One region of the Streptomyces sp. NPDC051662 genome, then DNA from elsewhere that is predicted to be linked to it. Evidence: riboswitches for the same ligand, from Rfam matches in the RefSeq annotation. Region 1 holds a riboswitch; each other region holds the start of a gene.
The links. A riboswitch is a leader RNA that binds a small molecule or an ion and turns the genes downstream of it on or off. The one in region 1 is predicted to bind cobalamin.
Positions count from the first base shown of each region.

Region 2: linked by a shared signal. The riboswitch ahead of AB0M67_RS02950 (cobalamin biosynthesis protein) and the one ahead of cobN (cobaltochelatase subunit CobN) in region 1 are both predicted to bind cobalamin.
Region 3: linked by a shared signal. The riboswitch ahead of metE (5-methyltetrahydropteroyltriglutamate--homocysteine S-methyltransferase) and the one ahead of cobN (cobaltochelatase subunit CobN) in region 1 are both predicted to bind cobalamin.

Region 1 is NZ_JBFAZD010000016.1:152,827-162,776, reverse strand. It holds gene AB0M67_RS26000 (hypothetical protein) at 1-1,357, shown strand, start outside; gene AB0M67_RS25995 (cobalt-precorrin-5B (C(1))-methyltransferase) at 1,479-2,651, opposite strand; gene AB0M67_RS25990 (cobalt-precorrin-6A reductase) at 2,687-3,529, shown strand; gene AB0M67_RS25985 (precorrin-2 C(20)-methyltransferase) at 3,469-5,127, opposite strand; gene AB0M67_RS25980 (precorrin-8X methylmutase) at 5,124-5,786, opposite strand; gene cobG (precorrin-3B synthase) at 5,783-7,258, opposite strand; cobalamin riboswitch at 7,368-7,522, shown strand; gene cobN (cobaltochelatase subunit CobN) at 7,556-9,950, shown strand, end outside.
Region 2 is NZ_JBFAZD010000002.1:52,817-62,766, forward strand. It holds gene AB0M67_RS02930 (hypothetical protein) at 1-125, opposite strand, end outside; gene AB0M67_RS02935 (class II aldolase/adducin family protein) at 219-881, opposite strand; gene AB0M67_RS02940 (inorganic phosphate transporter) at 1,058-2,341, shown strand; gene AB0M67_RS02945 (hypothetical protein) at 2,373-2,600, shown strand; cobalamin riboswitch at 2,802-2,934, shown strand; gene AB0M67_RS02950 (cobalamin biosynthesis protein) at 2,970-4,028, shown strand; gene AB0M67_RS02955 (cobyric acid synthase) at 4,025-5,623, shown strand; gene AB0M67_RS02960 (putative cobaltochelatase) at 5,652-7,787, shown strand; gene cobO (cob(I)yrinic acid a,c-diamide adenosyltransferase) at 7,787-8,386, shown strand; gene AB0M67_RS02970 (cobyrinate a,c-diamide synthase) at 8,394-9,821, shown strand; gene AB0M67_RS02975 (ZIP family metal transporter) at 9,899-9,950, opposite strand, start outside.
Region 3 is NZ_JBFAZD010000008.1:51,643-61,592, reverse strand. It holds gene AB0M67_RS15410 (alpha-L-fucosidase) at 1-47, shown strand, start outside; gene AB0M67_RS15405 (YeeE/YedE family protein) at 114-1,391, opposite strand; gene AB0M67_RS15400 (hypothetical protein) at 1,735-2,172, opposite strand; gene AB0M67_RS15395 (metalloregulator ArsR/SmtB family transcription factor) at 2,303-2,662, opposite strand; gene metE (5-methyltetrahydropteroyltriglutamate--homocysteine S-methyltransferase) at 2,774-5,107, opposite strand; cobalamin riboswitch at 5,268-5,516, opposite strand; gene AB0M67_RS15385 (SDR family oxidoreductase) at 5,682-6,368, opposite strand; gene AB0M67_RS15380 (homoserine O-acetyltransferase) at 6,613-7,770, opposite strand; gene AB0M67_RS15375 (bifunctional o-acetylhomoserine/o-acetylserine sulfhydrylase) at 7,767-9,128, opposite strand; gene AB0M67_RS15370 (hypothetical protein) at 9,326-9,811, opposite strand; gene AB0M67_RS15365 (hypothetical protein) at 9,826-9,950, opposite strand, start outside.

The DNA.
Region 1 (9,950 bases):
GGACGGGGCGGACAAGGGTCTATACCGGGTGGTTCGGATCGCGGACGGCGAGGAACGCGGCCGGTTCAGGGACACCAGCCGGTGCGGAGCGGAGCTGGTCGTCGACCGTACGGGACTGCGCGTGGGCGTCGCGGATGGCATCCGCCCCCTCGTCCGGTTGTTCGACACGGAGCGGCGGGAGCAGATCGCGGTGACCGGGAAGCAGAGCGAGCCGCGGGTGGGCGGCGGCTTCCGGCACCGCGAGGTGCTCCCCCGTCTCCTGGAGGACGGCGGCCGGACCTATCTGCTCAGTCATGACTCGGCCGGCGCGGCCCTGACCGCCGTGTCCACCGATGTCCAGGAGTTCCTGCCGCGGGACAATCGTTCCTTCGAGGAACTCACCCCGGACGGTTCCACCATCGTCAGCAGAACGCCCGACGGGACGGAGCTGCGGACCTACACCGTGGGCCAGGGGTTCGAGGAGGTCGCCTCGGCGAAGCGGCCGAGCCCGGCGGCGGGAGGGGAGGCGGGCATCCGGATCAGTGGTGACGGCTCGTTGGTGGCGGATCCCGCCGTGAGCGGCGAGATCCATATCCGCGAGGTGCCGTCCCTGCGACGGATCGCCACCGTCCCCACCGGGGTCCGTACGGGGTCGATCTTCCGGTTCGCCGACGAGAGGTATCTCCTGGTCGCGACCGGTGGCGTCATCGAGCGCTGGGACGCCAGGACCGGACGGCCGGCCGACCGTATCGATCTCAGTACTACGGATCTGGCCGACACGGTGACGGACACTTCCCCCTTCGTCTGGCCCTATCCCAGGGAGGGGCATGTGGCTGTCCTCGGGGACAGCCACATCCACGTCGTCGACCTCGCCGAAGGGCGCGAGGTGACGGAACTCCGGATGGACGTCGGGAACGACGTGATCGGCGTCCGGTTCGACGCCGAGGGAAACCACATGGCGGTCTTCCGCCGTGGCGGTGTCTGGGAGTTGTGGCGGCTCGATCCGCTCCGCCGGGAGCTCGGCCCGATGCCCGTCGTCGGCGAGGGAGGCGATTTCGTCTTCGACTTCATGGATACGGAGGGGCGCCTCCTGGTGGCGGACGCGGGGAGGGTACGGATCTACAAGGCCGGCAGCCGTGCCTACGAGGACGCCTACAACTTCGGGACGGGGTCCGGCAGCACGCCGGGGGCGTTTCCCGCCGCCGCCCAGGGCCCGACGGTCCTGTACACCAGCGGCGGCCAGACAATCTCCGTACGCCTGGACCCGGAGACCTGGGTCGGCAGACTCTGCGCGGTGATCGGACAGCGCACCCTCACGCGCGCGGAGCGCGACGCGGTACCGGCGGAGGTGCCGCCGGGGGCGGTGTGCGGGGGGTGAGGCCGGGGGCGGATCCTCGTGCGCGTCGCGGGCGCGGTCAGTCGCCCCCCCCGGAGACAGACGCGGCCGGCCCGGTCGTCGAGCGGACGCACCGCGATCCGAAGGGAGTTCAGCTTGTTCTTCACCGGACTCCTTCGTGACCCGGGTCCGTACGCTCTCCGTCGCGTCCCGGGTCCGGGGGATCGCTGCGGCCCACCACCGTGCCCGCCCGGTCGACGCAGATCACGTCCACCTCCACCGGCGCTCCGCGCAGCACCCCCAGCGCCTCGTCCCGTGCCCGCCTCGCGACCTCGTCACCGAGCGGCACGCCGTGGGACTCGCACAGACGGAGCGCCTCCAGGCCCGTGTTCGCCGCCGCCACGCGGTTCGCGAGCGGCGCGTCCGCGCCCGCCGCCAGGGCGAGTTCGGCGAGGAACGCCTTGTCCACCTGGGAGCGGGCCGAGTGGAGGTCCAGGTGGCCCGCCGCCAGTTTGGAGAGTTTGGCGAAGCCGCCGCAGAGGGTGAGACGGTCGACGGGGTGGCGGCGGATGTATTTGAGTACCGCGCCCGCGAAGTCCCCCATGTCCAGGAGAGCGTCCTCGGGGAGGTCGTGGACCGCGAGGACCGTCCTCTCGGACGTCGATCCCGTACAGCCCGCCACATGCGTACGGCCCGCCGCGCGGGCCACGTCCACGCCGCGTCTGATCGAGTCGATCCAGGCGGAGCAGGAGTACGGGACGACGATGCCCGTCGTGCCGAGTATGGAGAGACCGCCCAGGATGCCCAGCCTCGGGTTCCAGGTGGAGCGGGCTATCTCCGCGCCGTTGTCCACGGAGACGCTGATCTCCACATCGCCCGTACCGCCGTGCCGGGCCGCCACCTCCGCCACGTGGGAGCGCATCAGCTGACGCGGGACCGGGTTGATCGCCGGTTCACCCACCTCCAGGGGGAGTCCGGGGCGGGTGACCGTACCCACACCCGGGCCCGCGCGGAAGACGACACCCGCGCCCGGTGGCAGCAGCCGTACGGTCGTACGGATCAGGGCGGCGTGGGTGACATCGGGGTCGTCGCCCGCGTCCTTGACGACGCCCGCCGTGGCCCGGTCCCCGGCGGTCAGGTCCTCCGTGGCCAGGGCGAAGGACGGTGTCTGCCCCTTCGGCAGCGTGATCGTCACCGGGTCGGGGAACTCGCCGGTCAGCAGCGCCGTGTAGGCGGCCGTCGTCGCTGCCGTCGCACAGGCACCGGTCGTCCAGCCGGGCCGGAGGCCGGTGTGCTTGAGTTGGGCGGCGCGCCCGCCCTTCCCGCCGCCAGCCATGTCCGTCATATCAGTCATGGAAAGACCCGCCGACGATGAGTGAACCGACCCCGGCCCCGGCCCCCGCCCTGATCCCGGCCGCTGCCCCGGCCCATGTGCTGATCCTCGGCGGCACGACGGAGTCGCGCCGGCTCGCCGAGCGCCTGTACGGCGACGGCCGCCTCCGCGTCACCAGTTCCCTCGCCGGCCGGGTCGCCCGGCCCGTACCGCCGCCGGGCGACGTACGGATCGGCGGGTTCGGCGGCGCCGAAGGGCTGGCGCGCTGGCTGCGCGAGCAGCGCGTGGACGCGCTCATCGACGCCACCCATCCCTTCGCCGGCACCATCAGCCGCAACGCGGCACATGCCGCCGCGCTCACCCATGTTCCTCTCCTCTCCCTGCGCCGCCCGTCCTGGGTGCCGGTCGCCGGTGACGACTGGCACCCGGTCGGCTCCCTGGCGCGGGCCGCCGAGAAGCTGATCGCGCTGCGGTCCGCGCGGGTCTTCCTCACCACCGGGCGGATGGGGCTCGCCGCCTTCGCGCACCTCGACGAGATGTGGTTCCTCGTACGGTCCGTGGACGCCCCGGAGCCGCCGTGCCCGGCCCGTACGGACGTGCTGCTGGACCGGGGGCCGTTCACCCTCGACGGCGAGCGGGAGATCCTGCGCCGCCACCGCGTCGACGTCGTGGTGACGAAGGACAGCGGCGGCGCCGCCACCGCGCCCAAGCTCACGGCCGCCCGCGAGGCGGGGATTCCGGTCGTGGTCGTCCGCCGGCCGGCCGTCCCGGAGGGGGTGGTCTCGGTGGCGACGGTCGAGGACGCGGTGGAGTGGCTTGCTCAGCTTTCCGGGGATTCCGGGGGCGCCGGGTTTCCCACGGCCCCCGGGCGCTCCGGGTAGCGGCGCGGCGTCCAGACCACCGTCTCGTCCCCGTTCTCGCCCCGCCGCGCCGTCACCGTCCGCGAGGAGCCGACCAGCAGGATCGTCCGCATGTCGACCTGCGCCGGATCGAGATCGGCGAGCCGCACGATCCGTACGCTCTCCTCCGGCCCGCCCACATCGCGGCCGAGGACGACGGGGGTGTCCGGGGCGCGATGCTCCAGGAGGAGTTCGCGGGCCTTGCCGACCTGCCAGGTCCGGCTGGCGGAACCGGGGTTGTAGAGGGCGAGCACCAGGTCCGCGCCCGCCGCCGCGTGCAGCCGTTCGGCGATGACCTCCCACGGCTTGAGCCGGTCCGAGAGCGAGAGCACGGCGTAGTCGTGGCCGAGCGGGGCGCCGACCCGGGCCGCGGCGGCGTTGGCGGCGGTCACGCCCGGGAGTACGCGTACGGGCACGTCCCGGTACGGGTCGGCGGACGCGGCCTCCAGGACGGCCGTGGCCATCGCGAAGACTCCCGGGTCGCCGCCCGAGACCACGGCCACGCGCCGGCCCCGCCGCGCGAGGTCGAGGGCGAACTCCGCGCGCTCCGACTCCACCTTGTTGTCGGAGCCGTGGCGCCGCTGGCCGGGGCGGACCGGAACGCGGTCCAGATAGGTGGTGTAACCGACGAGATCCTGGGCGGCGGCGAGCGCGCCGCGCGTCTCGGGCGTGAGCCACAGCGGTCCGGCGGGGCCCGTCCCCACGACCACCACGTCGCCGGTCCCTTCGCCGGTCGCCTCGCCGGTCGCCTCAGCGGTCGCCTCGTCGGCCGATTCCTCGGCCGCCCCGGGCACGGCACGCGCGGCGACGCGGCTCGGCAGCACCGCCACCGAGAAGTACGGCACCGACTCCGGATCCGTGTCGGCCAGCGCCCCGGTGCGTTCCCCGCTCATCGTGGCGCGCTCGACGTACCGCGCGTCCGCCAGCCGGCCCGCGCGCTCGACCGCCCGCCGTACGGTCGGGAACGTACGGCCGAGCTTCATCACCACCGCCGAGTCCGCCGAGGCCAGCCGGGCCGTCAGCTCCTCCTCGGACAGCGTGCCCGGCAGGATCGTCAGCACCTCCTCGCCCTCGACGAGCGGGGTGCCGAGCCGTGCCGCCGCCGCGCTCACGGACGTCACACCGGGGATGACCTCGGTCGGATAGCGGTCGGCCAGCCGCTTGTGCATATGCATGTACGAGCCGTAGAAGAGCGGATCGCCCTCGGCGAGCACCGCGACCGTGCGCCCGGCGTCCAGATGGGCGGCGAGCCGGGCGGCCGACTCGGCGTAGAACTCGTCCATCGCGCCCTGATAGCCGCCGGGGTGGTCGGTCGTCCCGGTGGTGACCGGGTAGACCAGCGGCTCCTCGATGTGGTCGGGGCGCAGATGCTCGGCGGCGATGGACCGGGCTATGGACCGGCCGTGGCGGGCGCTGTGATACGCGATCACATCGGCCTCGGCGATGATCCGTACGGCCCGTACGGTCATCAGGGACGGGTCTCCCGGCCCCAGACCGACCCCGTACAGCCGGCCCACGCCCGGGCCGGCGTCCGCCAGGACTCCCGCGCCCTGCTCATCCGTGGTGCTCCGGGCGGTCATTCTTCCTCGCTCGCGATCGCGTTGACGGCCGCGGCGGCGAGGGCGCTGCCGCCCCGCCGTCCCCGTACGACCAGGTGTTCCAGGCCGGAGAAGTGTCCGGCGAGCGCGTCCTTGGACTCGGCCGCGCCGATGAAGCCGACCGGCACGCCGATGACCGCCGCCGGGCGCGGGGCGCCGTCCTCGATCATCTCCAGCAGCCGGAAGAGAGCGGTCGGCGCGTTGCCGACGGCCACCACCGCGCCCTCCATCCGGTTCCGCCACAGCTCCAGCGCGGCGGCGCTGCGGGTCGTCCCCAGCTCGGCGGCGAGGGCGGGCACCGACGGATCGGAGAGGGTGCAGACGACCTCGTTGTCCGCGGGCAGCCGCTTGCGGGTGACCCCGCTGGCGACCATGGCCACATCGCACAGCACGGGCGCTCCCGCGCGCAGCGCCTCGCGGGCGCGGATCACCACCCCGGGGCTGAAGGCGAGGTCACGCACCAGGTCGACCATGCCGCAGGCGTGGATCATCCGCACCGCGACCTGCGAGACCTCGGCCGGCAGCCCGCTGAGATCCGCCTCGGCGCGGATCGTGGCGAAGGACTGGCGGTATATCGCCGCGCCGTCCTTCTCGTACTCGAACCCTCTGGGCACTGTGGACACCGTGGTCTTCTCGCTCATCTCGTCAATGGGGTCGTGCGTGCCGCCGCAACCGCGTCGGCGAGTTCCGGTGCCGGTTCCGGTTTCCGTTCCGGTTCCGGTTCCGGTTCCGGTCCTGTGGTGGTGGCGTTCGGGACATCTCCCCGTACCTGTGCCTGTTTCTGTACGTGAACCTGTTTCTGTACGGAGATGTCGTAGCGGCCCTCGCCCTTCGCGACCACATCCACCCAGCGGCCCTGCGGATGGCCGCAGCGGCGCGCGCACCCCGACCAGTACACGGGCAGTCCGCCCGAGCCCGGGGACCCGGCATGGGACACGGCCGCCGCCGCGTCGGACCGTACGTCCGCCAGCGCCTTCGCGCAGCCGGGCCTGCCGGTGCAGGCGCCGACCCCGTACCAGGGGGAGTCGGGGTCGGTGATCAGCCCGGCCGTACGGAGCCGGTCCAGGGCATCGCCGGCCGCGGCCGGGGCCACCCCCGGCACGATCACTCCGCGCCACGGGGTCACCCGCAGCGGTCCGTTCGCCTCCGCCGCGAGCAGCCGCCACCGCGCCACGCTCAACCGGCCGAGGCGCGCGTGGACGGAGAGCGCCACGGTCCCGTCGGGCGACCGTACGGAACCAGGAGTAGGAGGCTCCCCTTCCGGTTCCGGTTCCATGTCCCGCGCGGGCGCGTTCATGTCCCGCGCGGGCGCCTCCGTCGCGTACTCCGTCGCGATCCCGGCGTCCGCCAGCGCCGCCCGTACCGCCGCGTCCAGCCCCCGGCCGTCCTCGGCGGGCAGTTCCCGTACCCGCCAGGCCCCCGAGCCGCTCGCCTCCGCCAGCGTGAGGAACGTCTCCGCCGCCAACAGGGCCGCGCGCGGGGCGTCCTCGGGGGCCACACGGGGACCCGACCGGTTTGCCCCGGTCCGTACGGAAACCGAGCCGTCCCGGTGTGCGAGCAACGTCACATCGGCGCCGAGAGCCGCCACATCGCCGCGTCCGTCGTCCAGCGCGAAGAGAAACCGCCCGGAGAGGGCCGCGGCCCGCACGCTCGCACAGAGCAGTCCGTCCAGCTCGCGCGCCCACGACTGGACGTCCGCGGACGGCAGTTCGTCCAGCCCGGCCAGCGGTGACGCGACGATGTTCCGTACCCGCTCGTGTGTCTCCGAAGGCAGCAGTCCGGCCTCGTGCAGCAGCCCGGCCAGTTCCGTGCCACGGCTTCCGTCCAGGCCGCGCAGCTGCACATTGCCCCGGGAGGTGAGGTCCAGATGTCCGTCGCCGAGCCGCTCCGCCGCGTCCGCCAGCGCCTCCGCCTGACGGGCCGTCAGAAGCCCGGCGGGCAGCCGCAACCGGGCCAGCCGTCCGTCGTCCGCGGTGTGCAGCCGCAGCGCGCCCGGGCAGGCGTCGCCGCGCTCCCGCAGAGGGGCCCGTACGGACTCCCGTACGGCGGCCCGCGGGGGCGCTTCGTCCCGGTTCACGGGTGTTGGCGAGGTGGGCGGCATGGCGGCGAGCATACCCACGTACCCACACCCGCTCCCGTCCCGCCGTCCGGCCGCCGCCGCTCCGTACCACCCCCTGTACCGGCCCGGGTTCCGGGCGCCCTCCCCCGCCCGTGACCTCAGCACTTACTATGCAGACGACGGCCTGCCCAGGCCCGTCAACGCCAGCGACGGCGTCATGGGGAGGAAGCCCGGTGCGAACCCGGCGCGGTCCCGCCACTGTGAGTCCGGCAGCAGCCGGACGAGCCAGGAACTCCCGCCGTCCTCCACACCTCGCCCGGGGCGCGGACCCCGAGGAAGGCCAGACGCCGCATGCTTCTGCTCCTGTCGACGTCCGACACCGATCTGCTGAGCGCCCGCGCGGCGAACGCGGCGGGCGGGCCCGTCCCGTACCGCTTCGCCAACCCCGCCCGGCTCGCGCTCGACGAACTGCCCTCGCTGCTGGAGGGCGCCGACCTCGTGGTCGTACGCCTCCTCGGCGGGCTGCGCGCCTGGCAGGACGGGATCGATCTGCTGCTCGCGGGCGACCGGCCGGTCGTGGTCCTCACCGGTGAACAGGCACCCGACGCCCAGCTGATGGAGGCGTCGACCGTCCCCATCGGTATCGCGGCCGAGGCGCACGCCTATCTCGCGCACGGCGGTCCGGCCAATCTGGACCAGCTCGCGCGGTTCCTCTCCGACACGGTCCTGCTGACCGGCCACGGCTTCGAGCCGCCCGCCGCCGCGCCCACCTGGGGCCGGCTCGACCGGCGCGTCAGGCCGCCCCGCTTCGGCCGTCCCGGACACAGCGTGGGGGAGTTGGCCCCGACCGTCGCCGTCCTCTACTACCGCGCGCACCACATGAGCGGCAACACCGCCTTCGTGGACACGCTGTGCTCGGCGATCGAGGACGCGGACGCCCGGCCCCTGCCGATCTTCGTCTCGTCCCTGCGCGCGCCCGAGCCGGAGCTGCTGGCCGCGCTGCGCGAGGCCGACGCGATCGTCACCACCGTGCTCGCCGCCGGCGGCACCAAGCCCGCCGAGGCGTCGGCCGGCGGCGACGACGAGGCGTGGGACGCGGGCGCCCTCGCCGCGCTCGACGTACCGATCCTCCAGGCCCTCTGCCTCACCGGCAGCCGCGCCACCTGGGCCGAGAGCGACGAGGGGCTGTCCCCGCTGGACGCCGCCTCGCAGGTCGCGGTGCCGGAGTTCGACGGCCGCCTCATCACCGTCCCGTTCTCCTTCAAGGAGCTGGACCCTGACGGTCTGCCGGTCTACATCGCCGACCCCGAGCGGGCCGCCCGAGTGGCCGGGATCGCCGTACGCCACGCCAGGCTGCGGTATGTCACGAACGCCGACAAGCGCGTCGCGCTGGTGCTCTCCGCGTACCCGACCAAGCACTCCCGTATCGGCAACGCGGTCGGTCTCGACACCCCCGCCAGCGCGGTGACCCTGCTGCGCCGACTGATCCAGGAGGGCTACGACTTCGGCTCAGAGCCCGTCCCCGGACTGGCCTCGGGCGACGGCGACGAGCTGATCCACGCCCTCATCGAGGCCGGTGGCCATGACCAGGAGTGGCTGACCGAGGAGCAGCTCGCCCGTAACCCGGTCCGTATCCCGGCTGCCGACTACCGGCGGTGGTACGGCCAACTCCCCGCCGAACTGCGCGAGTCGGTGGAGCGGCACTGGGGACCGCCGCCCGGCGAGATGTTCCTGGACCGCAGCCGGGCCGCCTCCGGCGGGGACCCGGACGGCGACATCGTGCTCGCCGCCCTGCGGCGCGGCAATCTGCTGATCCTCATCCAGCCGCCGCGCGGCTTCGGCGAGAACCCCATCGCGATCTACCACGACCCCGATCTGCCGCCCTCGCACCACTACTTGGCCGCGTACCGCTGGATCCAGGCCGACCGCGAGGACGGCGGCTTCGGCGCCGACGCGATGATCCACCTCGGCAAGCACGGCAATCTGGAGTGGCTGCCCGGCAAGAACGCGGGGATGTCGGCGGCCTGCGCCCCCGATGCCGCGCTCGGTGATCTGCCGCTGATCTATCCGTTCCTGGTCAATGACCCGGGCGAGGGTACGCAGGCCAAGCGGCGCGTACACGCCACGCTGGTGGACCATCTCGTACCGCCGATGGCGCGCGCCGAGTCGTACGGCGATATCGCGCGCCTTGAGCAGCTGCTCGACGAGTACGCCGCGATCTCGTCCATGGACCCGGCGAAACTGCCCGCGATCCGCGCCCAGATCTGGACGCTGATCCAGGCGGCCAAGCTCGACCACGACCTGGGGCTCGAAGACCGGCCGGACGACGACGGGTTCGACGACTTCCTGCTCCATGTCGACGGCTGGCTCTGCGAGGTCAAGGACGCGCAGATCCGCGACGGTCTGCATGTGCTCGGCGGCGCGCCGGCCGGCGAGGCGCGCGTCAATCTGGTCCTGGCGATCCTGCGCGCCCGGCAGATCTGGGGCGGTACGGCCTCCCTGCCCGGTCTGCGCGAGGCCCTCGGGCTCGACGAGTCGGCCGCCACCCGTACCGACGCCGACGAGACGGAGGAGCGGGCCCGCGCGCTCGTCCGGGCGATGGAGGACGCCGGCTGGGACCCGGCCGCGGTGGCGGGCGTGGCCGCCGGCCTCCCCGAGGGCGTCGCGGCGATCCTCGACTTCGCGGCGCGCGAGGTCGTACCGCGCCTCGCGGGCACCGTCGACGAGATCGAGCATGTGGTGCACG
Region 2 (9,950 bases), on a different contig from region 1:
GGCAGCGGATGGCCCGGTGGCGTCTTGAGCGCGGCGTCGCTCGCGTACCGGCCGGCCGCGAACGCGGCCGCGCCGACGCCGATCAGTGTGGAGACGGCCGCTGCCGTCGCTTTGGCGGGGCGCACGTTCCCAGTGTGGTCACCCCCGCCGGGCTCGGCCAGTCGGCGGCGTCCGCCGGAGTGCCGGGGCCCTGCCGAACGCCCTGCCGAACGCGCTGGTCAGCCCCGCTGTCCATACCCCTTCAGCCGCTGTCCGACCTCGTCGAGCTGGGCCTCGGTCAGCAGCGTGGGGGTACGGCCGGGCAGCGCGCTCGCGGTGAGCCAGAGCCGGCACATCCACTCCAGCTGGGCCGTGCGGTCATAGGCCTGGGCGAGGCTGTCGCCGTAGGCGACCGTGCCGTGGTTCTGGAGCAGACAGGCGTTGCGGTCGCGCAGGGCGTGGAGCATCTGGGCGGCCAGTTCGTCCGAGCCGTAGAGCGCGTAGGGGGCGACCCGGACCGGGCCGCCGTGGGCCGCCGCCATGTAGTGGATCAGGGGCAGTTCGGTGACGAGGGTGGAGACGGCGGTGGCGTGCACCGCGTGGGTGTGCACCACGGCCTTCGCGGAGGTGTTCCGGTAAACGGCGAGGTGCAGCGGCAGCTCACTCGTAGGGATGAATTTTCCGAGTACCTGACGGCCGGCCAGATCGACACCGACGGTGTCCTCGGAAGTGAGCTGGTCATACGGGACACCGCTCGGCGTGACGAGGATCAGCTCGCCGATCCGTACCGACACATTGCCGGATGTGCCGACGACGAGCCCTTCACCTGCTGTTCTCCGGGCAGTCGTGATGAGTTCACGCCAGGCCCCGGCTATCGCGTCCTGGCTCTGCTGATCAGTCATAAGAGAATCCTGTCAGGCGGACATAGCGGCGCGCAGGGCGCTCCGGCAGAACGGGCGGGCGATTTCTCCACACATGGGGACACCGCGAAGACGAGCCCAGTTCATCTTCCGTTTACCCGGACTCCTTACGTTCACCGAGGCCACTGACGTCAAAAGATTGCCTGGGTCCTGGGTCAATGGAACACATCACGCTGCTGCTCGCGATCGTGATCGTGACGGCTCTCGTGTTCGATTTCACGAACGGCTTCCACGACACCGCGAACGCGATGGCGACCACCATCTCGACCGGGGCCCTCAAGCCCAAGGTCGCGGTGGGCATGTCCGCCGTCCTGAATCTCGTCGGCGCGTTCCTGTCCGTGGAGGTCGCCAAGACGATCTCCGGCGGACTCATCAACGAACAGGGCATCAGAACGGAAGTGATCTTCGCGGCGCTCGTCGGCGCCATCCTGTGGAATCTCTTCACCTGGCTGCTCGGCCTGCCGTCGAGCTCCTCCCACGCGCTCTTCGGCGGTCTGATCGGCGCCACGCTGATGTCGGTCGGCGCCTCCGGGGTCAACGGCGGCGTCGTCATCACCAAGGTGCTGATCCCCGCGCTCGCCGCGCCGGTCGTCGCCGGTCTCGCGGCGCTGCTCGCGACGAGGCTGACGTACCGCATCGGGCGCCGTACGGACGACAAGGCGACCGCCAAGGGCTACCGCGCCGGGCAGATCGCCTCCGCCGGGCTCGTCTCGCTCGCCCACGGCACCAACGACGCGCAGAAGACCATGGGTGTCATCACCCTCGCGCTCGTCACCGGCGGCGTCCTCGCCCCCGGCTCCAACCCCCCGATGTGGGTCATCGTCTCCGCGGGACTGGCGATCGCGCTCGGTACGTATCTCGGCGGCTGGCGCATCATCCGCACCATGGGCACCGGCCTCACCGATCTCCGTCCGCAGCAGGGCTTCGCCGCCCAGACCAGTGCCGCGACCGTCATCCTGGCCTCCTCGCACCTGGGCTTCTCGCTCTCCACCACCCAGTCGTGCTCCGGCGCCGTGATGGGCGCGGGCCTCGGCCGCAAGGGCGGTGTGGTCCGCTGGTCGACCGCGACCCGGATGTTCATCGCCTGGGGGCTGACGCTGCCCGCCGCGGGCCTGGTCGCCGCCGGGGCCGAGTTCCTCACCGGCCAGGGCACCTGGGGCATCGCGGTCGTCGCCGTCCTGCTCGTCGGGATCTCCGGGGCGATCTGGCTCGCCTCGCGCCGCCGCCCCGTCGACCACACCAATGTCAACGAGAGCGGGGCCGGAGCCGCCGGCGCGACGGAGGACGCCGGGACCGGCGAGCCCGCGGGCGTCGTCACCAGCGCCATCGCGGCCGTCACCCCGCCGCCCACGGCCGCTGCCGCGCAGGAACTGTCGACCACCATCCCGGCCCCGGGCCCCCCGGACCCCGCGGGCGAGCCCGCGCGAACCGCCACGGTGTAAGTACCGCCACGGTGTAAGGAAGAGAAACCGCATGAACATCGACTGGGCAGCACTCGGTTCCGTCTTCGGGGTCAGTCTCGTGGCCACCGTCGCCCTCGTGGGCCTGTTCACCCTCGGCATCGTGGGCCTCGCCAAGCAGGAGTCGGCGAGCACGCGGGGCGCGACGGGCTCCGTGGCGCTGGCCCGTACGGGCGCGTACACCTGCTTCGCGCTCTGCGTGGCGGCCGTCGCGTACGGGATCTATCTGATCGTCGCCTGACCGGCGACCGGTGACCGGGCGACCGGAACACCCGGACCACCACACCCCCGGCCGGCCCGGGCGCGTCCGTCACGCGCCCGGGCCGGCTCCGTGCCGCCCACGGGACGGGCGTGCCGTGTGGGGCTCGGCACACTGTCCCGTCGCTGGTCAGGGATGAGTTGACGGGTGTTCGCGGGGCGTGGTGGACTTCCGGGGCCATTGAGGTCCTGTCCGGTAGGAGAGGGCCCAGGCGACGGCAGAAGAGGAAGCCGGTGCGAATCCGGCGCGGTCCCGCCACTGTCACTGCGAGCCCCGTCTCCAGGAGCCAGGAACTCTCGCCGCCGCATCACGTCGAGCCGGGGCGCGGACCCTGAGTGAGGACATTTCGCCATGCCTGGCCGCCGTTCGGCCGTCGTGCGCGGCCGGGGTCCGGCCGCCGAGCGTGATTTCGCCTACGGCGCCGCCGTGGGTCTCCTGGGCGACCGGTTGTTCGGCGATCCGCGCCGGGGCCATCCCGTCGCCGCGTTCGGCCGGGCGGCGAAGGCCGTCGAGCGGACGCTGTGGCGCGACCACCGGGGCTGGGGCGCGCTGCACACCGCGGTCTGCGCCGGAGGAGCCGCCGGGATCGCGGCGCTGGCCGCCCGGGGCGTACGGGACCACCGCACCGCCTCCGTGGCACTGACCGCCGCCGCCACCTGGGCCGTGGTCGGCGGCACTTCACTGGGGCGGGAGGCACGGGCCATCGGCGCGGCGCTCGCCGCCGGGGACGTCGAACGGGCCAGGGAGCGGCTGCCTCATCTGTGCGGCCGTGACCCGCAGGCGCTGGACGGACAGCAGATCGCGCGGGCCGTCGTGGAGTCGGTCGCGGAGAACACCTCCGACGCCGTCGTGGGCGCGCTGGTGTGGGGGGCGGTGGCGGGGGTGCCGGGGCTCGCCGGGTTCCGGGCCGTGAACACGCTGGACGCGATGGTGGGTCATCTCTCGCCCCGTTACCGCCGGTTCGGCTGGGCCTCGGCCCGGCTCGACGATGCCGTGGGATGGCCGGGCGCCCGGCTGACCGCCGTACTCGCCGGGGCGCTGGCCGGCGGAGTCGACGGCGATCCGCGCGCGGCCCTGCGGGCGGTACGGCGGGACGCCGGCAGGCATCCGAGTCCCAACGCGGGCCCGGTGGAGGCGTCGTTCGCCGGCGCGCTGGGCGTACGGCTGGGCGGGACACTCGCGTACGGCGGACGGGTGGAGCACCGGCCCGTACTGAACGGCGAGGGGCGGCCGGTCGAGGTCGCGGACATCGAGCGGGCCGTACGGCTGTCGCGCCGGGTGACCGGGGCCGCCCTCGCGGTCTGTGTGGCGGGCCGGTTCGGATTCGGCGCGATACGCCGTACGCCAGGCGCGATACGCCGTACGACAAGCGCGGGCCGTACGACAAGCGCGGGAAAGGGACGTGGATGAGCCGGGGCGGGCGCGGCGGGGGGCTGCTGATAGCCGGCACGACCTCCGACGCGGGCAAGAGCGTGGTCACGGCGGGGATCTGCCGCTGGCTGGTGCGCCGTGGGGTGAAGGTCGCGCCCTTCAAGGGGCAGAACATGTCGCTGAACTCGTTCGTGACCCGCGAGGGCGCGGAGATCGGACGGGCCCAGGCGATGCAGGCGCAGGCCGCCCGGGTCGAGCCGACGGCGCTGATGAACCCGGTCCTGCTGAAGCCCGGCGGTGACCGCACCAGCCAAGTGGTGCTGATGGGGCGGCCGGTGGGGGAGATGAGCGCCCGGGGTTACTTCGGGTCCGGGCCCTCGGCGGAGCCGCGACCGGGCGAGGCGTCCGCCGGAAGGACCCCGCACGGGCGGGAAGCCCTGCTCGGTCCCGTCCTGGAGTGTCTGGAGCGGCTGCGCGGCACCTACGACGCCGTGATCTGCGAAGGGGCGGGCAGTCCCGCGGAGATCAATCTGCGCCGTACCGACATCGTGAACATGGGCATCGCGCGGGCCGCGCGGCTGCCGGTGGTGGTGGTCGGGGACATCGACCGGGGCGGCGTCTTCGCCTCGTTCTTCGGGACGACCGCGCTGCTGTCCCCCGAGGACCAGGGGCTGATCGCGGGCTATCTGGTCAATAAGTTCCGGGGCGATGTCTCGCTGCTCGAACCGGGTCTTGAGATGCTCCGCGGGCTCACCGGGCGGTCCACCTTCGGCGTACTGCCGTTCCGGCACGGTCTGGGCATCGACGAGGAGGACGGGCTGCGCGTCTCGATGCGCGGCGCCGTACGCGAGTCGCCCGCGGCTCCCCCGTACGGCGAGGACGTGCTGCGGGTCGCGGTCTGCGCCGTACCGCTGATGTCGAACTTCACCGATGTGGACGCGCTGGCGGCGGAGCCGGGGGTCGTCGTGCGGTTCGTGGACCGGCCGGAGGAGCTGGCCGACGCCGATCTCGTGGTGGTGCCCGGCACACGCGGCACGGTCAAGGCGCTGGCGTGGCTGCGCGAGCGCGGGCTCGCCGACGCGCTCGCCCGGCGGGCCGCCGAGGGGCGTCCCGTGCTGGGGATCTGCGGCGGCTATCAGATCCTGGGCGAGCACATCGACGACGAGGTGGAGTCCCGGGCGGGCGCGGTGCCCGGCCTCGGACTGCTGCCCGTACGGGTGCGGTTCGCCCGCGAGAAGACCCTCGCCCGACCGGTGGGCCTGGCCCTCGGTGAGGCGGTGGAGGGGTACGAGATCCATCACGGCGTCGCGGAGGTACGGGGAGGCGACACCTTTGTCTCCGACGCGGACGGGCGCGCGCTGGACGGCTGCCGGGTGGGGGCCGTCACGGGCACGCACTGGCACGGGGCGCTGGAGAGCGACGCGTTCCGGAGGCGGTTCCTGACGGAGGTGGCGCGGACGGCGGGCCGGCGTTTCGTCCCCGCGCCCGGCACGAGCTTCGGCGCGCTGCGGGAAGAACAGCTCGATCTGCTCGGTGACCTCATCGAGGAGCACGCGGACACGGACGCGCTGATGCGCCTGATCGAGGAGGGCGCGCCCGAGGGGCTGCCCTTCATTCCGCCGGGAGCGCCATGACGACCATCTTCGAAGGAGCGATCAGCATATGAGCACCCCTTTTCCGTTCACCGCTGTGGTGGGGATGGACGATCTGCGGCTCGCCCTGTTGCTCAACGCGGTGAGCCCCGCCGTCGGCGGTGTGCTCGTCCGCGGTGAGAAGGGGACGGCCAAGTCCACGGCCGTACGCGCCCTTTCCGCGCTGCTGCCGGAGGTGCCGGTCGTCGCCGGCTGCCGGTTCAGCTGCGATCCCGTCGCACCCGATCAGCGGTGCCCGGACGGGCCGCACGGGACGGCGCCGGGTACGGCCAGGCCCGCCCGGATGGTCGAGCTGCCCGTGGGCGCCTCGGAGGACCGGCTCGTCGGCGCGCTGGACATCGAGCGGGCGCTGTCCGAGGGCGTGAAGGCCTTCGAGCCCGGTCTGCTCGCGGACGCCCACCGGGGGGTGCTCTATGTCGACGAGGTCAACCTCCTCCATGACCACCTGGTCGACCTGCTGCTGGACGCCGCCGCCATGGGTGCCTCGTACGTCGAGCGTGAGGGCGTCTCCGTACGGCACGCCGCGCGGTTCCTGCTCGTCGGAACGATGAACCCCGAGGAGGGCGAGCTGCGACCGCAGTTGCTCGACCGCTTCGGGCTGACCGTGGAGGTCGCGGCCTCGCGCGAGCCGGAGCTTCGGGTGGAGGTCGTACAGCGACGGCTGGCGTACGACGACGATCCGGCCGGGTTCGCGGCGCGCTGGGCCGAGGAGGAGACCGCGCTGCGGGACCGGATCGTCGCCGCGCGGGCGCTGCTGCCCGCGGTGCGGCTCGGGGACGGGGCGCTGCTCCGGATCGCCGCGACCTGCGCCGCGTTCGAGGTGGACGGAATGCGGGCGGACATCGTGATGGCGCGGACCGCGACGGCGCTGGCCGCCTGGGCGGGGCGTACGGACGTACTCGCCGAGGATGTACGACAGGCCGCGCTGCTCGCGCTCCCGCACCGGCGGCGCCGTAACCCCTTCGACGCGCCGGGGCTCGACGAGGACAAGCTCGACGACACGCTGGACGAGTTCACGGGTGAGGACGGCGACGGCGGGGACGACGACCCGGGTCCCGACGGGCCGGGCGGTGGCGGTGGTATCCCGCCGCAGCCCGGTCCGGAGGGATCCGAGGGCCCCGACACACCGCCCGAGTCCGGGTCCGGGCCGGACGACACGCCCGTCGAGCACGCCCCGGACGGGCCGGACGACACGCCCGCGGAGCCCGAGCCCCAGGGGCAGCCGCGCCGCGCCGGGGCCGCTGAGCAGTCCGCCGTACGGGCCACCGAGCCGTTCCGTACGAAGACGCTGAGCGTGCCGGGTCTGGGCGAGGGCGCGGCCGGCCGGCGCTCCCGGGCCCGTACCGAGCACGGCAGGACGACCGGGTCCCGGCAGCCCAGGGGCGCGCTCACCAAGCTGCATCTGGCGGCGACCGTCCAGGCGGCGGCGCCGCACCAGCGGGCGCGCGGGCGCAGCGGTCCGGGTCTGGTGGTGCGCAAGGACGATCTGCGGCAGGCGACCCGGGAGGGGCGCGAGGGGAATCTCGTGCTGTTCGTGGTCGACGCGTCGGGCTCGATGGCGGCCAGGCGGCGGATGAGCGCGGTGAAGGGCGCGGTGCTCTCGCTGCTGCTGGACGCCTACCAGCGGCGCGACAAGGTCGGTCTGATCACCTTCCGGGGCACGGAGGCGGCGGTCGCGCTGCCGCCCACCTCGTCGGTGGACGCGGCGGCGGCCCGGCTGGAGTCGCTGCCGACGGGCGGGCGTACGCCGCTCGCCGCCGGGCTGCTCAAGGCGCATGACGTATTGCGGGTGGAGCGGATGCGGGATCCGGCGCGCCGTCCGCTGCTGCTCGTGGTGACGGACGGCCGGGCGACCGGCGCGCGGACGGCGGGCGGCGCACGGGCGGCCGGGGGCGCCGACCCGGTGGCACTGGCGGCGCGCGCGGCGCGGCTGCACGCCTCGGAGGGAACGGCGTCCGTGGTCGTGGACTGCGAGTCGGGTCCGGTACGGCTCGGTCTGGCCGCGTCGCTCGCCGCGTCGCTGGAGGGTACGGCCATCACGCTCGACGACCTGCGCGCGGACAGCATCGCCGGTCTGGTCAGGGACGTACAGCGTGATGTACAGCGGGCACAGGCACACGACGGACGACCCAGGAGGGCCGCTTAATGCCACAGGGACAGCCGGAATCCGTACCGGACGACGGGCTCACCACCCGCCAGCGCCGTAACCGTCCGCTCGTCCTCGTCCATACGGGCACCGGCAAGGGCAAGTCGACGGCGGCGTTCGGGCTCGCGCTGCGCGCCTGGACACAGGGGTGGCCGGTCGGGGTGTTCCAGTTCGTGAAGTCCGCGAAGTGGAAGGTCGGTGAGGAACGGGCGCTGAAGGTGCTGGGGGCGAGCGGCGAGGGCGGTCCGGTCGCCTGGCACAAGATGGGCGAGGGCTGGTCCTGGGTGCAGCGCGACGCGCAGTACTCCAACGAGGAGGCGGCGCGCGAGGGCTGGGAGCAGGTCAAGCGCGATCTGGCGGCCGAGACGCACAAGCTGTACGTGCTGGACGAGTTCGCGTATCCGCTGCACTGGGGGTGGGTGGACACCGACGAGGTGATCGAGGTGCTGCGCGAGCGCCCCGGCACCCAGCATGTGGTGATCACCGGGCGCAACGCCCCGGCGAAACTCATGGACTTCGCGGATCTCGTGACGGAGATGACGAAGGTCAAGCATCCGATGGACGCGGGTCAGAAGGGCCAGAGGGGCATCGAGTGGTGAACGTCCCATGGTGAACGTCCCGCGTCTGGTCATCGCCGCACCCTCCTCGGGGAGCGGCAAGACCACGGTCGCGACAGGGCTGATGGCGGCCTTCTCGGAGCGCGGTCTGGCCGTGTCCCCGCACAAGGTCGGGCCCGACTACATCGATCCGGGCTATCACGCGCTGGCCGTGTCCCCGGGGGCGTCCGGCACCCCGGGAGGGGCCGGCGCGGCGGGGTCGGCCGCCCGTGCCAGGCCGGGCCGCAATCTCGACGCGTACATGTGCGGTCCCGCTCTGATCGGGCCGCTGTTCGCGCACGGCGCGGCGGGCTGTGACCTGGCGGTCGTCGAGGGCGTGATGGGGCTCTACGACGGCGCGTCGGGCCAGGGCGAACTGGCCTCCACCGCACAGGTGTCGAAGCTGCTGCGCGCGCCGGTGGTCCTGGTGGTGGACGCCTCGTCGCAGTCGCGTTCGGTGGCGGCGCTGGTGCATGGCTTCGCCTCGTGGGATCCGGAGGTACGGATCGGCGGGGTGATTCTCAACAAGGTCGCCACCGACCGGCATGAACGGCTGCTGCGCGACGCGCTGGACGAGTCGGGCGTGCCGGTCATGGGGGTGCTGCGGCGCGCCGACGGGGTGACCGCGCCCTCGCGCCATCTGGGTCTGGTGCCGGTCGCGGAGCGGCGCGCGGAGGCGGTCGGATCGATGCGGGAGCTGGCCGCGCGGGTGCGGGCGGGATGCGATCTGGAGGCGCTGCTGGCGCTCGCGCGCAGTGCGCCGGCGCTCGATGTGACGCCGTGGGAGCCGGCGGTCGAGCCGGTCGCTCCCGCGACGGGCGCGGGCCGGCCGGTGATCGCGATGGCCGGCGGGTCCGCCTTCACCTTCTCGTACGCGGAGCACACCGAGCTGCTGACGGCCGCGGGCGCGGACGTCGTCCCGTTCGATCCGCTGCGGGACGAGGAACTTCCGGAAGGCACCGCGGGTCTGGTGATCGGCGGCGGGTTCCCCGAGGTGTACGCGCCGGAGCTGTCCGCCAATGAGCCACTGCGCAAGGCCGTGGCGGAGCTGGCGCACTCCGGCGCTCCGGTGGCCGCCGAATGCGCCGGACTGCTGTATCTGGCGCGCTCCCTGGACGGGGCGCCGATGTGCGGGGTACTGGCGGCGGACGCCCGGATGTCGGGGCGGCTGACGCTGGGCTACCGGGAGGCGGTGGCGGTCGGCGACAGCGCGCTGGCGCGGGCCGGTACGCGCGTACGGGGGCATGAGTTCCACCGGACGGTGCTGGAGCCGGGCGCCGGGGCGGCTCCGGCGTGGGGGGTGGTGCACCCGGAGCGCCGCGTGGAGGGGTTCGTTCAGCAGGGCGTGCACGCGAGCTATCTGCATACGCACTGGGCGGCGGCGCCGGAGCTGGCGCGGCGGTTCGTGGAGCGATGTTCCGTGCAGAGCTGTTCGTGAAGAGCGTTTCGTGAAGAGCGTTTCGTGAAGAGAGGTACGGCGTGATGGACGGGCCCGGCGGGAACGCGTGCCGCGGGTCAGTCGGCCACGCCGACCACCACCCAGATGAAACCCACACCGAGGACCGTG
Region 3 (9,950 bases), on a different contig from region 1:
GGTCCGGACAGCACGTCTGGGTGTTCAAGGTCGACTGGCGGTCCTGAGACGGTGAGGGGGCCGGGGGCGGACGTCGGCATCCGCCCCCGGCCCCGCTCAGGCCGTGCCGGGGGTCAGCAGATACCGTCCCCCGGCTTGGGGTTGCTCAGCGCGAACAGCGGACGCAGCCGCAGACCTGCCCAGGTGCCCAGGATCGCGACGGCCCCCCAGATCCAGCCGTGCAGACTGCCCGACGCGATGCCCGCCAGATAGGCGCCGATGTTGCAACCACCGGCCAGTCGGGCGCCGATACCCATCAGCACACCGCCCAGCACCGCGGCGACGGCGGTCCGCCACGGCACACCGCGATGGAGCGTCCAGGTGCCGCCGAGCGCCGCCGCCACCGCCGCGCCGATCATGATGCCGATGTCGGTCAGGCTGTTCTTGTCGGCGAGCACCGGGCCCGCCAGCATCTTGGCGTTGCTGGGCTGCTGCCAGAACGTCCAGGTCTCCGGATGCCCGCCGAGGGCGCGTACCAGCTCCGCGCCCCAGAGGCTGAACGCGCTGGTGACGCCCCAGGCACCGCCGGAGACCAGCAGTACACCGGCGCCGAGCACGGACAGCGCCAGAGCGCCGGCGGCCAGCGGCCAGGAGCCGCGCAGCACCCGTGCGGCGGCGCCGCGCGCGGACGGTACGGGGCCGATCGGCGGCGGGTTGCGGCGGGCCTGGACCTGTCGCGAGACGAGCACGATGAGCGCGAGCGCCAGCATGGTCACGGCCCAGGAGCCGAACCAGCCGATGTGGTCGGCCAGGACGACCGGCTCGAACGCGGGCAGATCCTTCCAGAGGCCGAACTGCCAGGCGGCGAGGGTCGAGCCGACGATGAAGCCGCCCAGGGTGAGCACGATCGACGACTGCCCGGAACCGACCGCGAACAGGGTGCCGGAGGCGCAGGCGCCGCCGAGCTGCATGCCCACGGCGAACAGGAAGGAACCGGCCAGCAGCCCAACGCCCAGCGTCCCGGCCGACGGCGCGGGCACCGAACCGAAGAGACCGGTGCCGGTGCCGATCAGCAGCGCGAACAGAGTCGCCGTGGTCCCGAGCAGCAGGGTGTGGGCGCGCAGTCCGGTGCCATTGCCGACGGCGACGAGCTGCCGCCACGCGGAGGTGAAGCCGAAGCGCGAATGGAAGAGCGCCACGCCGAGACCGAGGCCGAGCAGCAGGAGCACACCGGGCCTGGCCCCATGGGCGGACCACACATAACCGGTCAGCGCCACGGCGATCAGCGCGGCCACGGCGAGCGGCACCCGGCGCACGGGCGGGGCGGGGGGAGCCTCGGGACGGGGTACGGAGGTGGGGGATGGGGCGAGCAGGGCGGCGGACTTCGTCGCCTCCACGGGCGGTGCGGTCATTGCGGGGTCTCCGGGAACGGGTGACGGGAGGGGCGGTATATCAGGGGAGGGCCGCCGACGGCCGGAGCGGCGGACGTCCGGTATCCCGCGAAGACGGGTTCGGCGGGCAACGGGGTTCGTCGGTACGGGTTCGTCGGTACGGCTTGGTCGGTCGCGGGTTCGGCGGCGACCGAATCAGCGGCGACAGGTTGAGCGGCGACAGAGGCCGTCGTCGACACACCACGCCGAGTTCGCGAAGAGCGCGAGACAGAGGAGGCGAGCGGGTGCGGACATGTGGATGAGCATAACGGCCGGTTTCCGCCTTGTGGACCGGTGTCTCGCCATACGGTCGGCCGGACAGGGCCTAGGCGGAGCTCCGCGCCGAGGTGGGCCAGCGCGTGTGGAGGGTGCCGATACGGTAGTCGTGGCCGTGCCACCACCCGGCCCGGGTAGCCACGGCGTCCCGTACATGCGGATGCCCGGCGGGGAGCGCGCTGTGCACATGACCGAGGTGGCCGGGGTCCCGGCGCGGCCAGAGCGCCACCGCCGCGACGGTGGCGGCCGGCGCGACCCCGGCCGGCGCTCCGGCCGCCGTGGACAGGCCCGCCCCTGCGGCGGCGGCCATGGACCCGCCGCCGAAGGCGTCCAGCGCCCAGGAGACGTCACCGGCGCTCCGGTGGAGGCTGTCGCGCACCAGCACCCCCGTATTGACGGTGACCATGGCGCCACCCGCCGCGACCGCCAGGCCGAGGCACAGCAGGGCCCGCTGCCTGGGGGTGGCGAAGAACAGCCGGGCACCCATGGACGCCTTCGGGCGCCCGCTCCGGGGGTGGTTCACCGGAGCGGGCGGGGGCGAGGGTGCGTCATCGCAATCAAATGCACATGTGCGCATCCATGCACGTGTTGGGTGGGATGACGGGGGCCGGGGAGGCTCAGTCGTGCCAAGGCTCCCCGGTGACCTGGTGGTTGGCGTGGCTGATCGCCTCCACCACCAGTCGGCGCAGATGTCCGTCCGTCAGCGTGTAGACGACATGACGGCCGTCCTTGCGTGACCGCACCAGTTCCGCCAGCCGCAGCTTGGCCAGATGCTGACTCACCGCGGGCCGCGCCGCTCCGCACGCGGCGGCCGGCGCGGTCACATCGGACTCACCTCGGGTCAGCAGCCACACCAGATGCAGTCGGGTGGGGTCGGCGAGCAGCGAGAAGACCGACGCCGCCGCGGCCAGCTCGGAGGTGCCGGGCGTGAGTTGATGCGCATCGCTCGCAGTTGAGGATCCATGGCGTCCGGGCATGGGGCCCATCGTAGGCGCGGCCCGGGGAACGCTCCCCGGCCGCGGTCGCCGCCGCGAGCCCGCGGCGCCCGCCGCCCCGTGACTGGGGAGGGCGGGGCCGCGGGCCCGGTGTCACGGAGTCGGTGAGGCCGGGGCCGGGAGCGTGGCCCGGACCTCCCGGGCCGCCGCGACCAGGTTCTCCAGCGCGGCACGGACCTCCGGCCAGCCACGGGTCTTCAGTCCGCAGTCGGGGTTGACCCAGAGCCGTTCGGCCGGCACCGCCTCAAGTCCCTTGCGCAGCAGGTCCGCCACCTCCCCGGCGGAGGGGACGCGGGGTGAGTGGATGTCGTACACACCCGGGCCGACCTCGCGCGGATAGCCCGCCGCGGCCAGTTCGTCCGCGACCCGCATATGGGAGCGCGCGGCCTCCAGACTGATCACATCGGCGTCCAGCGCGTCGATCGCCGGGAGGATGTCACCGAACTCCGCGTAGCACATATGCGTATGGATCTGAGTGTCCGCGCGGACCCCGCCGGTGGTGATACGGAACGCCTCGGTCGCCCAGTCGAGATACGCCTGGTGATCACGGGCCCGCAGCGGCAGCGTCTCACGCAGCGCGGGCTCGTCCACCTGGATCACGGAAGCGCCCGCGCTCTCCAGATCGTCGACCTCGTCGCGCAGCGCGAGGGCGACCTGCCGCGCCGTGTCACCGAGCGGCTGGTCGTCCCGTACGAACGACCACGCCAGCATGGTGACCGGGCCGGTCAGCATGCCCTTGACCGGCCGGCCGGTGAGGGACTGCGCGTATGCCGTCCAGCGCACCGTCATCGGGGCGGGGCGGGAGATGTCCCCGGCGAGGATCGGCGGCCGGACATAGCGGGTGCCGTACGACTGGACCCAGCCGTGCCGCGTGGCGAGGTAGCCGGCGAGCTGTTCGGCGAAGTACTGCACCATGTCGTTGCGTTCGGGCTCGCCGTGCACCAGGACGTCGATGCCGGTCTCCTCCTGGAACGAGATGACCTCACGGATCTCCGCCTCGATCCGCTTGTCGTACCCCGCCGCGTCGATACGGCCGGCCCGTAGATCGGCGCGGGCCGTGCGCAACTCGGTGGTCTGCGGGAACGAGCCGATGGTCGTCGTCGGCAGCAAGGGCAGCTCCAGACGGCCGCGTTGGGCCTCCGCACGCTTCTCGTACGGCTGGGAGCGGCGGCTGTCCGCGTCCGTGACGGCCGCGGCCCGTGCGCGAACAGCCGGGTCGTTGGTGAGCGCCGATCCCGCCCTTGAGGCCAAGTCGGCCCGGTTGGCGGCCAGTTCGGCCGTGATGGCGCCGGTGCCCCGCGCGAGGCCACGGGCCAGCGTGACGATCTCCTCGGTCTTCTGCCGGGCGAAGGCGAGCCAGCGGGCGATCCCCGGATCGATATCGCGCTCGGCCGTGACATCCAGCGGCACGTGCGACAGGGAGCAGGAGGACGTCACATCCACCTGTCCGGCGAGGCCGAGGAGCGTGCCGAGGACCGACAGGGACTTCTCGAAGTCGTTGATCCAGACGTTACGGCCGTTGACCACACCGGCGAGCAGCCGCTTGCCGGGCAGTCCGCCGACCGCCGCCAGCTCATCGAGATTCGCCGCCGCGGGCCCGGTGAAGTCCAGCCCGAGCCCCTCGACGGGTGACTTGGCCAGTACGGACAGAGCCGCGCCGAGCTTGTCGAAGTACGAGGCGACCAGCAGCTTCGGCCGGTCGGTGAGGGAGCCCAGATCCCGGTAGGCGCGGGTGGCGGCGTTCAGCTCGGCCAGGGAACGCTCCGCCACCAGGGCGGGCTCGTCCAGCTGGACCCACTCGGCGCCCGCCGCGCGCAGATCGGCGAGCACCTCCGCGTACACGGGCAGCAGCCGGTCCAGCAGGGTCAGCGGCTCGAAGTCGGCGGCGACCCCGGGGGCGGGCTTCGCCAGCAGCAGATAGGTGACCGGACCGACCAGCACCGGACGTGCCGTCAGACCGAGCGCGAGGGCTTCCCGGAACTCGGCGACCTGCTTGCCGGAATCGGCGGTGAAGACGGTGTCGGGCCCCAGCTCCGGCACCAGATAGTGGTAATTGGTGTCGAACCACTTGGTCATCTCCAGCGGCGTCACCTCCCGCGTACCGCGCGCCATCGCGAAGTACCCGTCCAGGGCGTCCGTTTCGACGGCGGCGCGGTGCCTGGCGGGGATCGCGCCCACCATGACACTGGTGTCCAGGACATGGTCGTAGTACGAGAAGTCACCGGTCGGCACCTCATGGACACCGGCGTCGGCGAGCCGACGCCAGGTGGCGCGGCGCAGTTCGGCCGCGGTGTCCCGGAGGGCGTCGGCGGTGACCCGGCCCTTCCAGTAGCCCTCGACGGCCTTCTTGAGTTCCCGGTTCGGGCCCTGACGGGGATAGCCGTACACGGTGGCCCGGGCTGCCGCGGCTGCGGACTTCGTGGTCAAGGGACTCTCCTTCGCGAGTATGTCTCCCAAGATCCCGGCGACGGACCGCGGGCGCGAAGAGCTGAACAGATCCGGCGGCCGGCGGCGCTGTGCCGCCACGGATGCCCGCCCGATATGTACGCCGACCCGCCCACGAGGTCACCGAGATCTCCGCGCGCACCGGTGGCGCGCGGGCAGTGGCAGGTCTTCGGACTCGCGGGCGCGTCCCGTACCCGTACGCGCACGGATGAACGCGCGTACCGACAGGGACTCCTACTGGCCGTCGCTTCCCGGGTCCGGCTCGGACCCAGTGCTGATGACGGCGGTCGTTCCCACTCACCGCTGCGGGGCAGTCCCGGATTTCCACCGGGTTCCCTCTTACGACGCGCCTGCCCGGCTGGCAGGGCGAACCAACTGCACGAGCCAGCTTAGGCGCTGAAACGGATCACCGACAGCACGGTTCACCGACAGCACGGTTCACCGTGGGCCGGGACGGTCGAACATCGTGCGCTCATGGACTCAGGACTTGGAGGGCTTGGCGGCGAAACGTGCGGTTCGGACCCAGAATCGCATTCTTGAGCGGGAGCCGGTCGTGTCAGGTGACGCGTAGTCCGCCGTCGACGAAGAGATCCTGGGCGTTGACGCCGGTGTTGCGGAGGAGGAAGTCGGTGGCGTCGGCGACTTCCTCCATGGTCACCAGGCGCCCGATGGGAGTACGCGGTACGTGCGGGTGGTCGGGCACGTCGCGCCACCTCGGGCTGTCGCCCACGACGCCGGGGTGGAGCGCGTTCACACGGTGAGGCGCGATCTCCAGTGCCAGGGTCTTCACCAGTCCGGTGACGGCGGAATTGACGGCGGTCACGATGGTGGAGCCGGGGTAGGGGCGCTCTTTGGCCAGGCCGCCGAAGAGTACGACCGACGCCTCAGGGGTGAACCGGTCACGCAGCACTCGCACGGTCTCCGTGTACCCCACCAGCTTGACGGTGACAGCTTCCACGGCCCTGGCGATGTCGAAATCCGCGAGAGTGTTGAAACCCTCCGAGACGCCGGTGATCACCACGTTGTCAACGTCCCGTACATCCGCGAGCGCTCCGTCGATGGTCTCCGGCCGCGCCAGGTCAACGGCCAGACCCCGGACGTTGTCGGCGATTTCGGCGGCCACGGTATCGGCGCGCTCCCTGGCACGACTGGTGACGATGACGCTGTCGCCACGCTCGGCGAATCGTTGTGCCAGGACGCGCCCCAGGGCGCCGCTTCCTCCGACAATGATCGAAGTGGTCACGAGCCAGGTTCCCTTCCGATGGACACGCGGTCAGTCGGCGACCTTATACGGCCGGATACGGACGGTGCGGGCGCAGCCGGACTGATCCACCCGGACGGCCGAGCACCGGTTGCGGATGCTCTCTCACGCTGTGGATGTGGACCATAAAAAGTAACATCATCCCAGCTCAGAGGGCATCCGCGTGTTCACGTCCAAGACCCGGACCGCCTATCACTCGGCCCCTGACCCGTCGGCCCACCAGGTGTCACGCCCCGGACAGCAGCTCCTCGATCAGACCGCCCACCTGCGCGGTCTCGATCAGAAAGCCGTCGTGCCCGTACGGCGACTCGATGGTCCTGAGCCGGTCGGCCCCCGGTATGGCCCCGGCCAGCTCCGCCTGCTGGGCCGGCGGATAGAGCCGGTCGGAGTCGACCCCCGCGACCAGGGCCGGCATCGTGACCCTGCGCAGGGCCGCCGCCGTGCCGCCGCGGCCCCGCCCCACGTCATGGCTGTTCATCGCTTCGGTGAGCGTCACATAACTCCCCGCGTCGAACCGGCGCACCAGCTTCGCGGCGTGATGGTCGAGATACGACTCGACCTGGTACCGGCCGCCCTGCCAGGGATGGCCGCCCGGCTGTGGCTCCCGGCCGAACCGGGCGCCGAGCTCCGGTTCGCTGCGGTAGGTCACATGCGCGATGCGACGGGCGATCCCCAGCCCTCGGTGCGGACCGCCGCCGGGCGGTGCGTCGTGGTAGCGGCCCCCCTGCCATGCCGGGTCGGACCGGATCGCCGCGATCTGGACGCCGCCCCAGGCGATCTGCTCCGCCGAGGCGGCGGCGGGACACGCGAGCACCAGCAGCGAACCGGTGCGCTCCGGCCGGCCGACAGCCCATTCGAGGGCCCGCATACCGCCCATGGACCCGCCGATGACCGCGGCCCAGCGCGCTATATCCAGCGCGTCGGCGAGGGCCGCCTCTGCGGCCACCTGGTCGCGCTGGGTCAGATACGGGAACTCGGGCCCCCAGCGGCCCCCGCCCGGCCGCGCCGAGGAGGGGCCGGTACTGCCCTGACAGCCGCCGAGCACATTCGGGGCGACCACGAACCAGCGGGTGGTGTCGATTGCGCGGCCGGGACCGACCAGGGCATCCCACCACCCCCCTGTGGGATGCCCCGGCCCGGCCGGTCCCGCGACATGGCTGTCGCCGGTCAGCGCGTGCAGGACCAGCACCGCGTTCGAGCCGTCGGGAGCGAGCCGCCCCCATGTCTCGTACGCGAGCCGGACCCCGGGCAGCGCTCCGCCCGCCTCCAGCGGGAGCGGGCCGTCGAGCGTCACCCAGGAGCGGCGGCCGGCCGGATCCCCCTCCTGCCAGCCACCGGTGACCGGCGGGAGGGGGAGCGTGGCCGGTTCGGTGGACGTGTTCAGGACGACGCCTTCGCGGCGCGGAACCCCGCCTCCAGATCGGCCTTGAGATCGGCCACGTTCTCCAGTCCCACCGAGAGCCGCACCAGCCCCGGAGCCGTGCCCGTCGCCGCCAGCTCCTCCTCACCGAGCTGACTGTGGGTGGTCGACGCCGGATGGATGATGAGGCTGCGCACATCACCGATATTGGCGAGATGGCTGAAGAGTTCGACCCCGTCCACGAACCGCTTCCCCGCCTCGACCCCGTCGCGCAGTTCGAACGCGAGGACCGCGCCCGCGCCCTGCGGAAGGTAGCGCCGCCCCGCCTCGTACCAGCGGTTGGACGCCAGGCCCGGGTAGTGGACGGCGGAGACCTCGTCGCGCTGTTCCAGCCACTCGGCGAGCGCCAGCGCGTTGGACGTATGCCGCTCGACCCGCAGACTGAGCGTCTCCACGCCCTGGAGCAGCAGGAACGCCGAGTGCGGGGAGAGCGCGGGGCCGATGTCGCGCAGCAACTGGACCCGGAGCTTCACCGCGAAGGCGCCGGGGCCCAGATCCGGCCAGTAGCGCAGCCCGTGGTAACTGGCGTCCGGGGTATGGAAATCCGCGAACCGCTCGGTGTGCGCGCCGAAGTCGAAGGTGCCGCCGTCGACCACCACCCCGCCGATGGTGGTGCCGTGCCCGCCGAGGAACTTCGTCGCCGAGTGCACCACGATGTCCGCGCCGTGCTCGATCGGACGGAGCAGATAGGGCGTCGGGACGGTGTTGTCGACGATCAGCGGCAGCCCGGCGTCGTGCGCCGCGTCCGCCACCGCCCGTACGTCGAGGACATTGCCGCGCGGATTGCCCAGCGTCTCGGCGAACAGCGCCTTGGTGTTGGGGCGTACGGCGGCCCGCCAGGCGTCGATGTCGTCCGGATCGTCGACGAAGGACACCTCGATACCGAACCGGGGGAGCGTGTGCCGGAAGAGGTTGTACGTCCCGCCGTACAGGGAGGTGCTGGAGACGATGTGGTCCCCGGCGCGGGCGAGCGTCAGGATCGCCAGCGTCTCGGCGGCCTGCCCCGACGCGAGCGCGACGGCAGCGACCCCGCCCTCCAGCGCGGCGATCCGCTGCTCCAGCACATCCTGCGTGGGGTTGTGGATCCGGGTGTAGATATTGCCGGGTTCGGCGAGGGAGAACAGATCGGCCGCGTGCTGGGTGTCCTTGAAGACGAACGACGTCGTCTGGTAGATCGGCACCGCGCGGGCGCCGGTCGTCGGATCGGGCTCGGCACCCGCGTGGATCTGCTTGGTCTCGAAGGACCAGGAGGGGCCGGCGTCCTGCCGGGAGATGTCCTCGGGAGTGTGTCCCCCGGTGATGGAGTCGACGGGCTGGCTCATATCAGGCCTCGCACGGGTTTCTTGGGACAGCGGGATCGCTTGATTACGGACCGTAGAGCCACCGGGTCACGGCCGGAAGCGCGCCGCGCGCATGGCCATGAACCCGCAATATCCCGGCAATACAAGGCGCTTGGGATCGGTGGCCGGTCGGCGGTCCGGGGCGCGGAGGGGACGGCGAAGGGGACGGCGGAGGGCCATCAGGTCCGGCGGGCGCGCCTGCCCGCGCGGCGACGGCCGCGGTGGCGTTGCGCCCAGGGATGGGTGATCAGCAGGAAGACGGTCGCGACCACGGCGATCGCCTCGGCGACGACGGTGAGCTTCTTGTCGCCGAACCAGAGGGGCTCGTACATGTTCGGGATCGGGCCCAGTTGGCCGACATCGACATAGCGGTAGACCAGCAGCAGAGCCAGACCGCCGGCCGCCACGCTCCACGCGAAGAGATCCCCGGGCAGCCGCTGCCAGACCAGTACGAGCAGCGCGGCGAGCGACGCCAGGGCGGCCTCGATACGGAAGAGGTCGCCCTGGCTGATGGTCGCGGTGACCACGTCGTACTGGTCGGCCAGATGGGCGTGGAGATAGGCGTCCCACGCGAGCCCCGCCGCGGCCAGCAGCCGGGCCGCTCCGCGCAGTACACGGAGTTTCCGGCCGGAACCCGAGCGGACGCCGGAGGGCGCTGGGGACATCACTTCTCCCGGGGTTAGTAACCGCCGCCGGTGTTCTGCTGCGGAGTGGTGTTCTTCTTGCCCGATCTGCTGAGGACGTACCAGGTGTCGTGGAACGAGACATCGCCCTGGCCGTTGGTGTCACCGGGCTTGTGATCAC